Regions from separate parts of the Paenibacillus physcomitrellae genome, predicted to be linked through region 2. Evidence: predicted binding sites of a transcription regulator. Region 2 holds the regulator's gene; each other region holds the start of a gene.
The links. Region 2 encodes LexA, which represses DNA repair genes until DNA is damaged. Its sites were predicted from a motif close to CGAACATATGTTCG; they were not measured.
Positions count from the first base shown of each region.

Region 1: the regulator LexA is predicted to act here: its motif matches at 1,587-1,600, upstream of CBE73_RS04610 (SPL family radical SAM protein).
Region 3: the regulator LexA is predicted to act here: its motif matches at 1,536-1,549, upstream of addB (helicase-exonuclease AddAB subunit AddB).

Region 1 is NZ_CP022584.1:1,013,625-1,016,904, forward strand. Features, by position in the region: gene CBE73_RS04605 (DEAD/DEAH box helicase family protein) at 1-412, opposite strand, end outside; gene CBE73_RS04610 (SPL family radical SAM protein) at 574-1,569, opposite strand; gene CBE73_RS04615 (YdeI/OmpD-associated family protein) at 1,688-2,287, opposite strand; gene CBE73_RS04620 (GNAT family N-acetyltransferase) at 2,439-2,969, shown strand.
Region 2 is NZ_CP022584.1:905,096-908,375, forward strand. Features, by position in the region: gene CBE73_RS04080 (HAD family hydrolase) at 1-242, opposite strand, end outside; gene CBE73_RS04085 (hypothetical protein) at 289-804, opposite strand; gene CBE73_RS04090 (DUF896 domain-containing protein) at 848-1,024, opposite strand; gene CBE73_RS04095 (LysM peptidoglycan-binding domain-containing protein) at 1,145-1,540, opposite strand; gene lexA (transcriptional repressor LexA) at 1,735-2,361, shown strand; gene CBE73_RS04105 (YitT family protein) at 2,655-3,280, shown strand, end outside.
Region 3 is NZ_CP022584.1:1,532,482-1,535,761, forward strand. Features, by position in the region: gene addB (helicase-exonuclease AddAB subunit AddB) at 1-1,442, opposite strand, end outside; gene CBE73_RS07040 (class I SAM-dependent rRNA methyltransferase) at 1,696-3,057, opposite strand; gene CBE73_RS07045 (Na/Pi cotransporter family protein) at 3,178-3,280, shown strand, end outside.

The DNA of each region.
Region 1 (3,280 bases), 110 kb from region 2:
ATTTCTCTAAATGACGTTTGGTCGGCTTATGCTCAAGCCGGTTTGGAGTTTTGTTTCGGTATAACCGTTCTTCGAGTTCCGCTTCAAGTTCCACCCAATAAACCGTCCATCCTCTGGACTCAAATAAATTCGTGATTCCTTCGACATACTCCCAATCCTGCTGCAGATCAAATCCCCAAACGTACGTGAAGATAAAGCCGTCCATGCTGCTTTGTGAAACTTCCTCAAAAATCTCCTGCCTGATCAGGCTCACCAGCCGATTACCGGAAGGAGTTCCATATTCAAAAAATGGCGCCACAAATTCAATCGACATATGATTGTGAAACAACTTGAAATTGGTTTTGGCAGCCAGACTTTGGCCCACCGTCATTTTTCCCACCGCTTGCGGGCCAAAAAGAATTACGAAGTGCATAAGGATCATCCTCCCTAATCTGTATTTTTAAGCCAAGGATAATTTTCCTGATTATACCATCACAACTTTCCACTTGTCTTAACAAAAAAAGATCCGTGCAGATTCAATTCTGTCATCCGGATCTTGTTTGCTTTAAATTTTGAGGGTTGTTGAATGCTCTGCTAGAACCCAAACGACAGCTGCTCTACGGGCAGCTCCCCGGTTATCTCCTCCAGGGCAGCAGCTTTGGACAATAATGCTCCGCTATCGTCGGCAGTCGACCTCTTGCTCTTAGGCATAGAGGTTTCTTCTCCCGTTAAAGCGTACTTCCGCTGCAGCTCATCGGTAATCCGGCGGATGCGTTCGCGGTAACTTTCGTCCGTGTAAGCCCCTCCTTGGTATAAATCCCTGTAAGCCTGCAGCTTCTCCGGAAAATGTTCGCGCAACGTCTTGTAATACCAGCCTTTCACATCCGGAGATAACCGCAGTAGCGAAGTCATGACAAAGTCGGCTCCGCCCTTTCGGGCAGCTGCAAATAGGGACTCCAGCCCCTCCTTGTCATCGGTCAGCAAAGGCAGGATCGGCGCAACAAACACGCCCGTCCGAATGCCGCTTCCGCTTAATGCTTCCAGCGCCTCAAGCCGTTTAAATGGCAATGGAGCACCAGGCTCCAGCAGACGGATCAGCTTCGCGTCAAGCGAACCGATGCTGATATTGACCAAAATATCGTCCATCGCCTGCAGCAGATCAAGATCCCGCAGAACAAGCGGGGAACGTGTCGTGATCGACGTGCGAATCCGGTATTTAGCCATTACCTTCAGGCATTCCCGCGTAATGCGGGTTTTGCTCTCTACCGGCTGATAAGGATCGGTAACCGTTCCGATAGCCACACGTCCGATATGGCGGCGGACCGCCTCCAAATCGTGGGCATACCGGACAGCCAGTTTGGACAGCTGCGCTTCCAGCGCTTCGGCTGCATTCATTTTCAACAGGATATGGTTCTGGAACTCATCATTGGCCTGCTTATCAATAAATCCCTGAAACCCCCGGGCATAACAAAAGCTGCAGCCATGCGCGCAGCCTCTGTATGGATTGATGGACCATTCAAAGGGCATACGTTCTTCTTTCACTTTGGTAAGTGTCTGCTTAGCATGAATCTGCTCATACGTTTTGGCCATAAATCAGCCTCCTAATAAGAACATTTGTTCTTATCATAACACAAACCGAAGCACTTATCCCTATTTATGTATATGAAAATTTATGGCAGCCGCTTGAAAGCGATGGAATGATGAGGTTTTAATCGTTTAAACCTTTTCCGTCAAGAATAGACTGAACATATTTTTCAATTCTGGACACTCGGGTCTTGGATTGCTTGGCTTCCGAGAAATAAAAGAGGTAAGCTCTCTGACGCCCGGGTGTCAACGCTTCAAAAGCCGTCTTGAGGGCAGGCAGTTCAGCGAACTTCTGCTCCAGTTCCTCAGGAACGTTGTATTCAGCAGTCTGTTTGAAATCGATTTTCAGTCCGGCTTGTTCAATTTCAATAGCTGCCTGAATATACGCCTTTAAAGTAGCTTCAAGTGCTGTTATGTCTTCAATGTTTGTGAACCGAATTTGGCGCGCCGCCTGGACCTTGTCCGTTTGCTGAATTAAAATCCCTGCGGGATCCTTCATCAAAGCCCCTTTGTGGAACAAAAGCGCGCAATACTCTTTAAATCCGTGGATGATGACGATGTTCTTGCCATTAAAGGTATAGCAAGGGTGCATCCATTTAAAATCCTCGATCAGCTCGCTGTGACTATCAAGAACAATGGCTCTCAGTTTTACATATTCCTCTTTCCATTTGGTCGCTTTGCTCAGAAATTCTTCAACTTTAGGACTGGTTCTGTTATTTGTCATTCAGAAACACCTCAGAGGGTTAATTTTTATGGGGTTCGGCCAGCAAAATTTAGGCCTAAGCACCACTGTCATTCTATCACGGGATCAGCTTGCTACCAAAAGGATATTGAGTATAATACAGTAAAAGAAAATCCCCTTAAGGAGAGCCAACATGACAGAAAATGTCCGTTTAGTGCAGCCATCGATGGAATTAAGAGATGAATATTTAAAGTTCTATCAGGAATGGATCGATAGTGGAGAAAACATGGTTCCTTGGGTGATCAGTCAAGACCCGTCGGATTTCCAGGGCATGCTGCATTTTTTAACCAACAATGAGAAGGACGAACAGCCGGACCAAAGGGTTCCGGATTCCACGTTTTGGCTGATCACCGAGGATCGCAAAGTCGTTGGAGCAGTTAACATCCGGCATAGACTCAATGAACGGCTTTTGAATTGCGGCGGTCATATTGGGTACGGCATCCGACCTTCTGAAAGAAGAAAAGGGTACGCAGCCAAGCTATTGGCCTTATCTTTGGAGAAAACCCGTGCATTGGGAATAGATAAAGTTCTGGTTGTTTGTGATGAGTGGAATATCGCCTCCGCAAGAACGATTCTAAAGAACGGCGGAAGACCGGACACGAAGTTTGTTGAAGAAGACGGCAATGTTGTCCTTCGGTTCTGGATCGACAACGGCACGCGGTGAAGGGGTGTGTCGCCCTTCTTTTTGATAACAGCTATTTCCTTAGAAGCCTAGAAGAAGTCAGCTCGTTTTGTTTTTATCGAAATATACCCAGCAATAATACACTACCCAGAACACAACTACGGTAAGTAAGGCATAGGGCCTGTGAGGTAAATAGATCGCTAACAGGATTCCCGTTATCAAGAAAGGCGGAAGAAGTATCCAATATTTTTTATTACGCATCTAAAGATCCGCCTCCCCTGCTTTCCAGCCCGTTTCCTGAGACCAAAGATGTGCTTGGCTTAAAATATCCCATACAATCGGTCCTTTGCCTT
Region 2 (3,280 bases):
TCGAACTTGGCCCACAGCCCTTCAAACGGGTTAATTCCGATCAGCTTGGTGAAAGCAAAGGTCTCATAGGATTCGTAAAGCTTTCTGGCTTCTCTGCGAACCGCTTCCTCCAGTTGTTCGGCCTTTACGCCGGTTGCTTCTTCAGCTTTCCGGCAAACTGCCTGAAAGGTCTCCATCACACTGCGCTCGTCCCATAACAATGTATCATCCAAGTCAAAACAAACCGCTTTAACTACAGCCATTGCCCGTTCCCCCTGTTTCTTGACGAATCATCCATTTATTTTCTTTTTATTTTCTTTCTAGCTCTACTCCATGTGCAGATGCGAATTCCTGCAAAGCAGCGCCCAGCTGATCCATATCATAAAAGTTTCTGCTGCCGGAAAACGTCCAGTTGGGTTCTTTAGTTTTCGTCACAATCGTGATCGTCTTGCCGCTCCATTTGATCTTGGCAATCGAACCGGCCTCAAGACTGCGGTCTCTGTTAAATTTGGATGTAAACAGCTTGTTCTTGTAAATTCTTAAATAAGGTCTTCTTAAGAAGATCACAATCCCAAGCAGGAAATACAAACCAACGGTAACGATGTAAAGCGTGTTGATGTTTTCAGTTCCACCGACAAAGCCCATTGCGGCATACATGGCTCCCAGAACAATAAAAAGGAGGGGCAGAAGAATGTTCCGGCCTCTGAAAATAATGCCTTCTCCTTTGCTGCCTAACATATTGCCAGGCTTAACTCCCTTTTTCTGCTGGTTGAGATTATACTTCTGCCGGTTTTTCTCCACTTTTCGTTCAAACGATCTTGACATTCACTTGCTTCCTCCCTAAACATGGTTGCCGGTTACAAGCCGGCTATTTCTCGTCAACAATCTCAATGGATTCGAGCTGTTGCCGGAAGTTTCTGCGGATGTTGCCAAGATATATTTCACGCAGCTCAGCGCGTTCGAGCGTCTCTGCTTCCGTTAAACCCTCCGCTTTATGCTTGCGGGCTAATTCGTTGATGCGCTGTACTAAACTATCGATGTCCATAAGGTCCTCCTTCATTAAAGGCATTACTATTTACTTTGACACGTCAAAAAGAGCTTGTCAAGGCGGTCTCCCCCCTTACAAGCTCTGAATCTATAGCTCTTTAATGACCGTAAAAAGTCTTTAATCCGTAATCGGCAGATTTAGAATATCTCCAGCTTGAATGCTGCTGTCGTGCAGATGATTTAACGAGGTTAACATATGAACATATTTCCGGGTGTCCATACCGGATGGCTTGTTCGCCAGTGCAATATTCCACAAAGTATCACCGGGCATAACGATGACAGTATCGTATACGGGCTCATCCCCTGGAGAAACCGAAGCAGCAAAGGCGCTGATAAAGCCGGTAAGGGATAGAATTAGAACAGCTACTACTATAAGTGAACGAATCAGTGATTTGCGGGCAATGGGCTTGCGGACCTTTCGGGCTGTAGGAGCTGTATGTGATAAACCTGCCCGAGAGCCGGAAAGAACAGAAGACGCAGCCGGATAAATGCTTTTATATGTACTATGTTTCAACAAAGAAATCACTCCCAAACGTTTGTTCTGTTTTTTGATCTGAGAACAATATAACACGAACACTTGTTTCGATCAATAGTTTTTTAGAACAATTGTTCCCCTGTTTTTTGAAAATAGTTAGAACTCCTGTTTGTGCGAACGGAGGTTCTATGTTATAATTTTTCCAAACGTTACTAAGATGGGGTTGATAACAAATGTCGAAGGTTTCCAGCCGCCAGCAGGCGATTTTGGAATTTATAAGAAGCGAAGTTCGAATGAAAGGTTATCCTCCTTCTGTTCGGGAAATCGGCGAAGCCGTCGGTCTGGCTTCAAGTTCAACGGTACACGGTCATCTTGACCGGTTGGAGAAGAAGGGTTTGATTCGCAGGGACCCGACTAAGCCGCGCGCTATTGAACTGTTGGGACAAGAAGAGTCTGAAGATTCCAATATGTTTGCTCATACGGTTTCAAGAATTCCGGTTGTCGGTAAAGTTACGGCCGGTGTTCCGATCACGGCTACGGAGAATATCGAAGACTACTTCCCGCTGCCCAACCATTACGTCGGCGATAAAGAGGTTTTCATGCTGGCCGTTATCGGGGAGAGTATGATCGAAGCCGGCATCCATAACGGAGACTATGTCATTGTCCGTCAGCAGCAAACCGCTGAAAACGGCGATATCGTGGTCGCCATGACCGAAGAAGACGAAGCAACGGTCAAAACTTTTTATAAAGAAAGAGACCATATCCGTCTGCAGCCTGAGAATCCAGCATTTGAACCACTGCGGTTGAAGCATGTTACGATTTTAGGCAAAGTTATCGGCCTGTTTAGAGATCTGCACTGAGAAGAACCTGCCTTTTTACATCTATAGAAATCCATTATGTTTATCTATACAAGCATATTGCTTAACCTGCTGAAAAAGGCAGCTCCATTCCACTTCGGAACAGGAGCTGCCTTTTTTGTGATGCCAATCCAATCCGGCATGATTCTCGATATTAACAAAAGACCAACAAGGGTATAATGGATAGTGAATTTTTATAATCTATGCTATATTGATAAAAAAGATAATTGATTTGATAACTTATTTTTATCATTCAATCTATCAAAAAAATAAATAAAGGATTGAAACCATTGAATTTGCAGTTGCCGTCCGAATACTTGAAGAAAAAGTCAGCAACATTGAGACCCGTTCAAGAAGTGGCCGTCATTTTGTTTTCCGCCCTTCTTGTAGCTGCCGGCCTAAACCTCTTCCTAATCCCCCATCAGTTACTGTCAGGGGGTATTTCTGGTGTCGCTTCGATCATCGGCTATTTAACGGGCTGGAACATCTCTATTGTTTATTTTGTGTTAAACGTGCCTTTGATTCTTTGGGGCTGGAAAGCGGTTGGACGCCGCTACATTGTGTTAAGTTGTATTTCTGTTGTCGCTACGACCTGGTTTATGGCCATTATTCCTATTGTCAGCGTCACCCATGATCCTACGCTTGGAGCCGTCGCGGGCGGGATTATCTCAGCGATTGGCATTGGGTTCTCATTGAGGGTTGGAGGGTCCACCGGCGGTTTTGATATTGTCGGTTCAATTATCACCAGAAAATATGACCTGCCGATCGGCAACATTTTGTTTGTACTGAACGGCCTTGTATTTATCGTTTTAGGCTTTTACAAAACCTGGGATCTCGCCCTCTACTCCCTGCTTTCGACCTTCGTAAAAGGTAAAGTGGTGGATGTGATTCACGTAGGGCATATCAAAGTCACCTGCTTTAT
Region 3 (3,280 bases), 630 kb from region 2:
TGTTCGCTGCCCTCCTGCTGCCCGGCTGGCTCGGCTCCGCCCGTTTCTCCCGGCTCAAGGGAGAGATTCGGTTTGCCTCTCCAGGCTTTGTCGCTGTTCCAGCGCGCGCCTTCAATACCGGACGCCAGCACATAGTTCTCCAGCACGTCCATGTCTTCACGCGACAAGCTGCCCTCCAAAGGCAGCAGGAAATCCGTCTTCACGCAGCGTAAAACATCCTGTGCCTTCCAGAAACGCTTAACCACGTCCAGCGCTCCCCGCACCAGCTCGATCAAAGGGTGGGCGGCCATGCTTTTGCGCCGGTCAATAAATACCGGAACCCCGTAATCGCCACATATCGGCTCGATCAAGTCGGCATATTCATCCAGCGTACGGACGTACAAAGCCATGTCCCGCCAGCGGACCTGCTCCTCACGGGCCAAACGGACCATTTCACGAACGGCCGCTTCCACTTCGGAGCGTTTGCCCACCGCTGCTCTAAGCCGCAGGCTTTGCGCAAGATCGCCAGGCTGATCCCCCTCGCGGACTTTCCTTCTTGTCCCGTAAATCGATTCAAGCAGTCCCAGCGTTTCACTGTTCTTGAATCGAGGAAAAGGACGCTCGTCCATGATCTTGACCGGCCATACCGCCATTCCTGCCGATTCGGCCAAAGTCTGGAGCTTCATGTACGTAACCGCCGGGGTATAGAACATATTCAGTTCATTTGGCGGACGCGAGTCATCATAAGGGCGGTCCAAGGTCAGCGCTACATTTACGCGCACGGACGCTTCCATCAGCCTGCCAAGCGCTTCATATTCCACTGGCGTAAACGAATGGAAGCCGTCCACCCAAATTTCCGAGCCTTGCAGATAAGCAGAACTTGAAGCACCTTCCGCCAGCTTCCGGACGTGGTCCTCCGAATCGATATACAATCCCGAAAGCTCCTTCTCAAACTCTCCGAACAGCAGCTGCAGATCGTGCAGCTTGTTCTTCAGCAGCGGCGATTCCTTGCCGGAGGATTCCAGAAGCCGGAAGTGCTGCTGCAAAGAGGCGGAGTCCGCCCCGTATTTTTTCGTTTCCGTATAAAGACTGTTCAGCTTGTCGATCAGCCCCAGCGGCCCGCCGGCGCTGCCATACAGCTTCAGATCATCCTGAAGCCGGCGCATAATGCGGTAGAGCAGCATCTTTTTCCCCTCATCACTGATCGGGATCAGCGCCGAGCCCCCCGTCTCCTGCATAATTCGGTATGCCAGCCGTTTGAAGCCCAGAACCTGCACCCGAACGGTCCCTTTTAATCCAGAAAAAGACGCGATAGCACGCTCAAGCTGAAAGGTCGCCTGCTCCGGCACCAGAATGATGATAGGCGGTCCCATAGGCTCCTCTTGCAGCCGTTCACGGATTTGTTCCAGCATATAGCGGCTTTTGCCGCTGCCGGCCCGGCCGATAATCAATTGAAGTGACACTTGAGCATCCTCCCTTATATAAAAAAAGCTTCTCGTAAAAAGCTGTTCGTTTCCTATTTCGATAGATTCTAGTATACCATAACGAACGGAACTGGAACATGTGTTTGCCGAAACCCTGCCGATTGGAAAAAAAGAAAAAGCAGGCCGGTGCTGTACCGGACCTGCTTGACTTCGTATATAGGCATAAGGCCGTGAAACGGCTCCTATAGCCAGATTTCTTTTTGTTGCAGAACGCCCCTTTAGACGGAGGTCCTCAGACTTTGCTGCGAACTTCAAAAATAGCGAATTTCAGATAGTGGCCTTCGTCCACACCTAAAATTTGAGGATGATCCTTGCCTGCTGCGCGCCATTCCACCAGCCGCAGAATTTTCCCCGCATCCTCTGCCGCCTCGGCGATCGTGCTCAGGAACAGGTCGGGACGCATGTGGTAGGAGCAGCTGGCTGTAACCAGATACCCGCCTTCGTTAACCAGCTTCATCCCGTGCAGGTTGATGTCCTTGTAGCCCCGGCAGGCTCCGGCTACCGCTTTTCTCGTTTTGGCAAAGGCCGGCGGATCAAGAATAACCACATCCCATGTCCGGCCTGTGCCCGGCGCAAGCGGCGTAGAGGTGTCAGCTTTGCCTTCAGCCCGTGCTTTGCGTTCTTCCTGGCCTTTGACCTGACTTCGCAGGTAATCAAAAGCATCGGCTACCACAAACTCGACCCGGTCTTCGAACCCGTTCAGCTTTACGTTCTCGCGGGCGCTTTCGATGGCATGCTCGGAGATGTCGAGACAAGTGACCTTCTTGGCTCCGTATTTGCAGGCATGCAGCGTGAAGCTGCCGGTGTGTGAGAAGCACTCCAGCACGGTCGCACCGTCCCAATAGGGGAACGTCACTTCTTTGCCGCTTTTGTTCACAGGCACCAGGCGGGTACCTGCCTCCGCATCTTCCAGCTCCTGAAGACGGATGCCGCTTTTCTCCCCCCAGCCCAGCATAAGCGGAGCGATTGACGCACGGTTCTCCCGTTGATCAAAGAAATAGCCGGTCTTCTGTCCTTCCATGATGTCTACGGAGATCAGAAGGCCGTTCTCCGTTACGGTCACATGACGCGGACAATCGCCGTACAAAGGCCCCTTCACCTGTTCAAGGCCTTCGATCTCCCGGACGCCGACATCGCTGCGCTCGTAGATGCCTTTTGGCTGCAGAACCTGCCACAATGCCTCCACGATCTCATCGCGGTGTTTATCCATGCCCAGCGTAAGCAGCTGTACGACCAGAACATCGCCAAAGCGGTCCACGATCAGTCCCGGCAGGAAATCAGCTTCCCCATAAACGAGCCGGTAGGCATCTTCCTGCACAAACCGGCTGCGATGGCGAAGGCAATCGGTAAACCGCTCAACAAAAAAAGCCGTATCCATCGCCTGAATCGGCTTATATGAAACGATCCGCACTGTAATTTGGGAAGCCGGGTTATAATAACCAGTTGCCAAATAACGTCCCTGATGGTTCACGACCTCTACCAGATCGCCTGGAAGTGCTCCTTCTTCCACCCGGTCAATCTCACTTTTATAAACCCAGGGATGCCCCTGTTCCAGCCTTTTCTTGCGGCTGCGCTGCAAAATTACTGCTGCCATTTCTATTTCCACTCCTAGCTGTTCTCAAAATAAGTGACTTCTTGCTGATGTCATGACTCGTCCCTGCCGCGCATAAATATTACCACAGCATGAACTTGTCTATGGAAAGGAGGCCCGCCGGTGTTCCGCGAAATAATCATCCCGCTGATCTTTGGACTGGCCCTCTTTATATTTGGCATGAAAATGATGGAGCTGGCCTTGCAGGCCTGGGCAGGACCGGTAC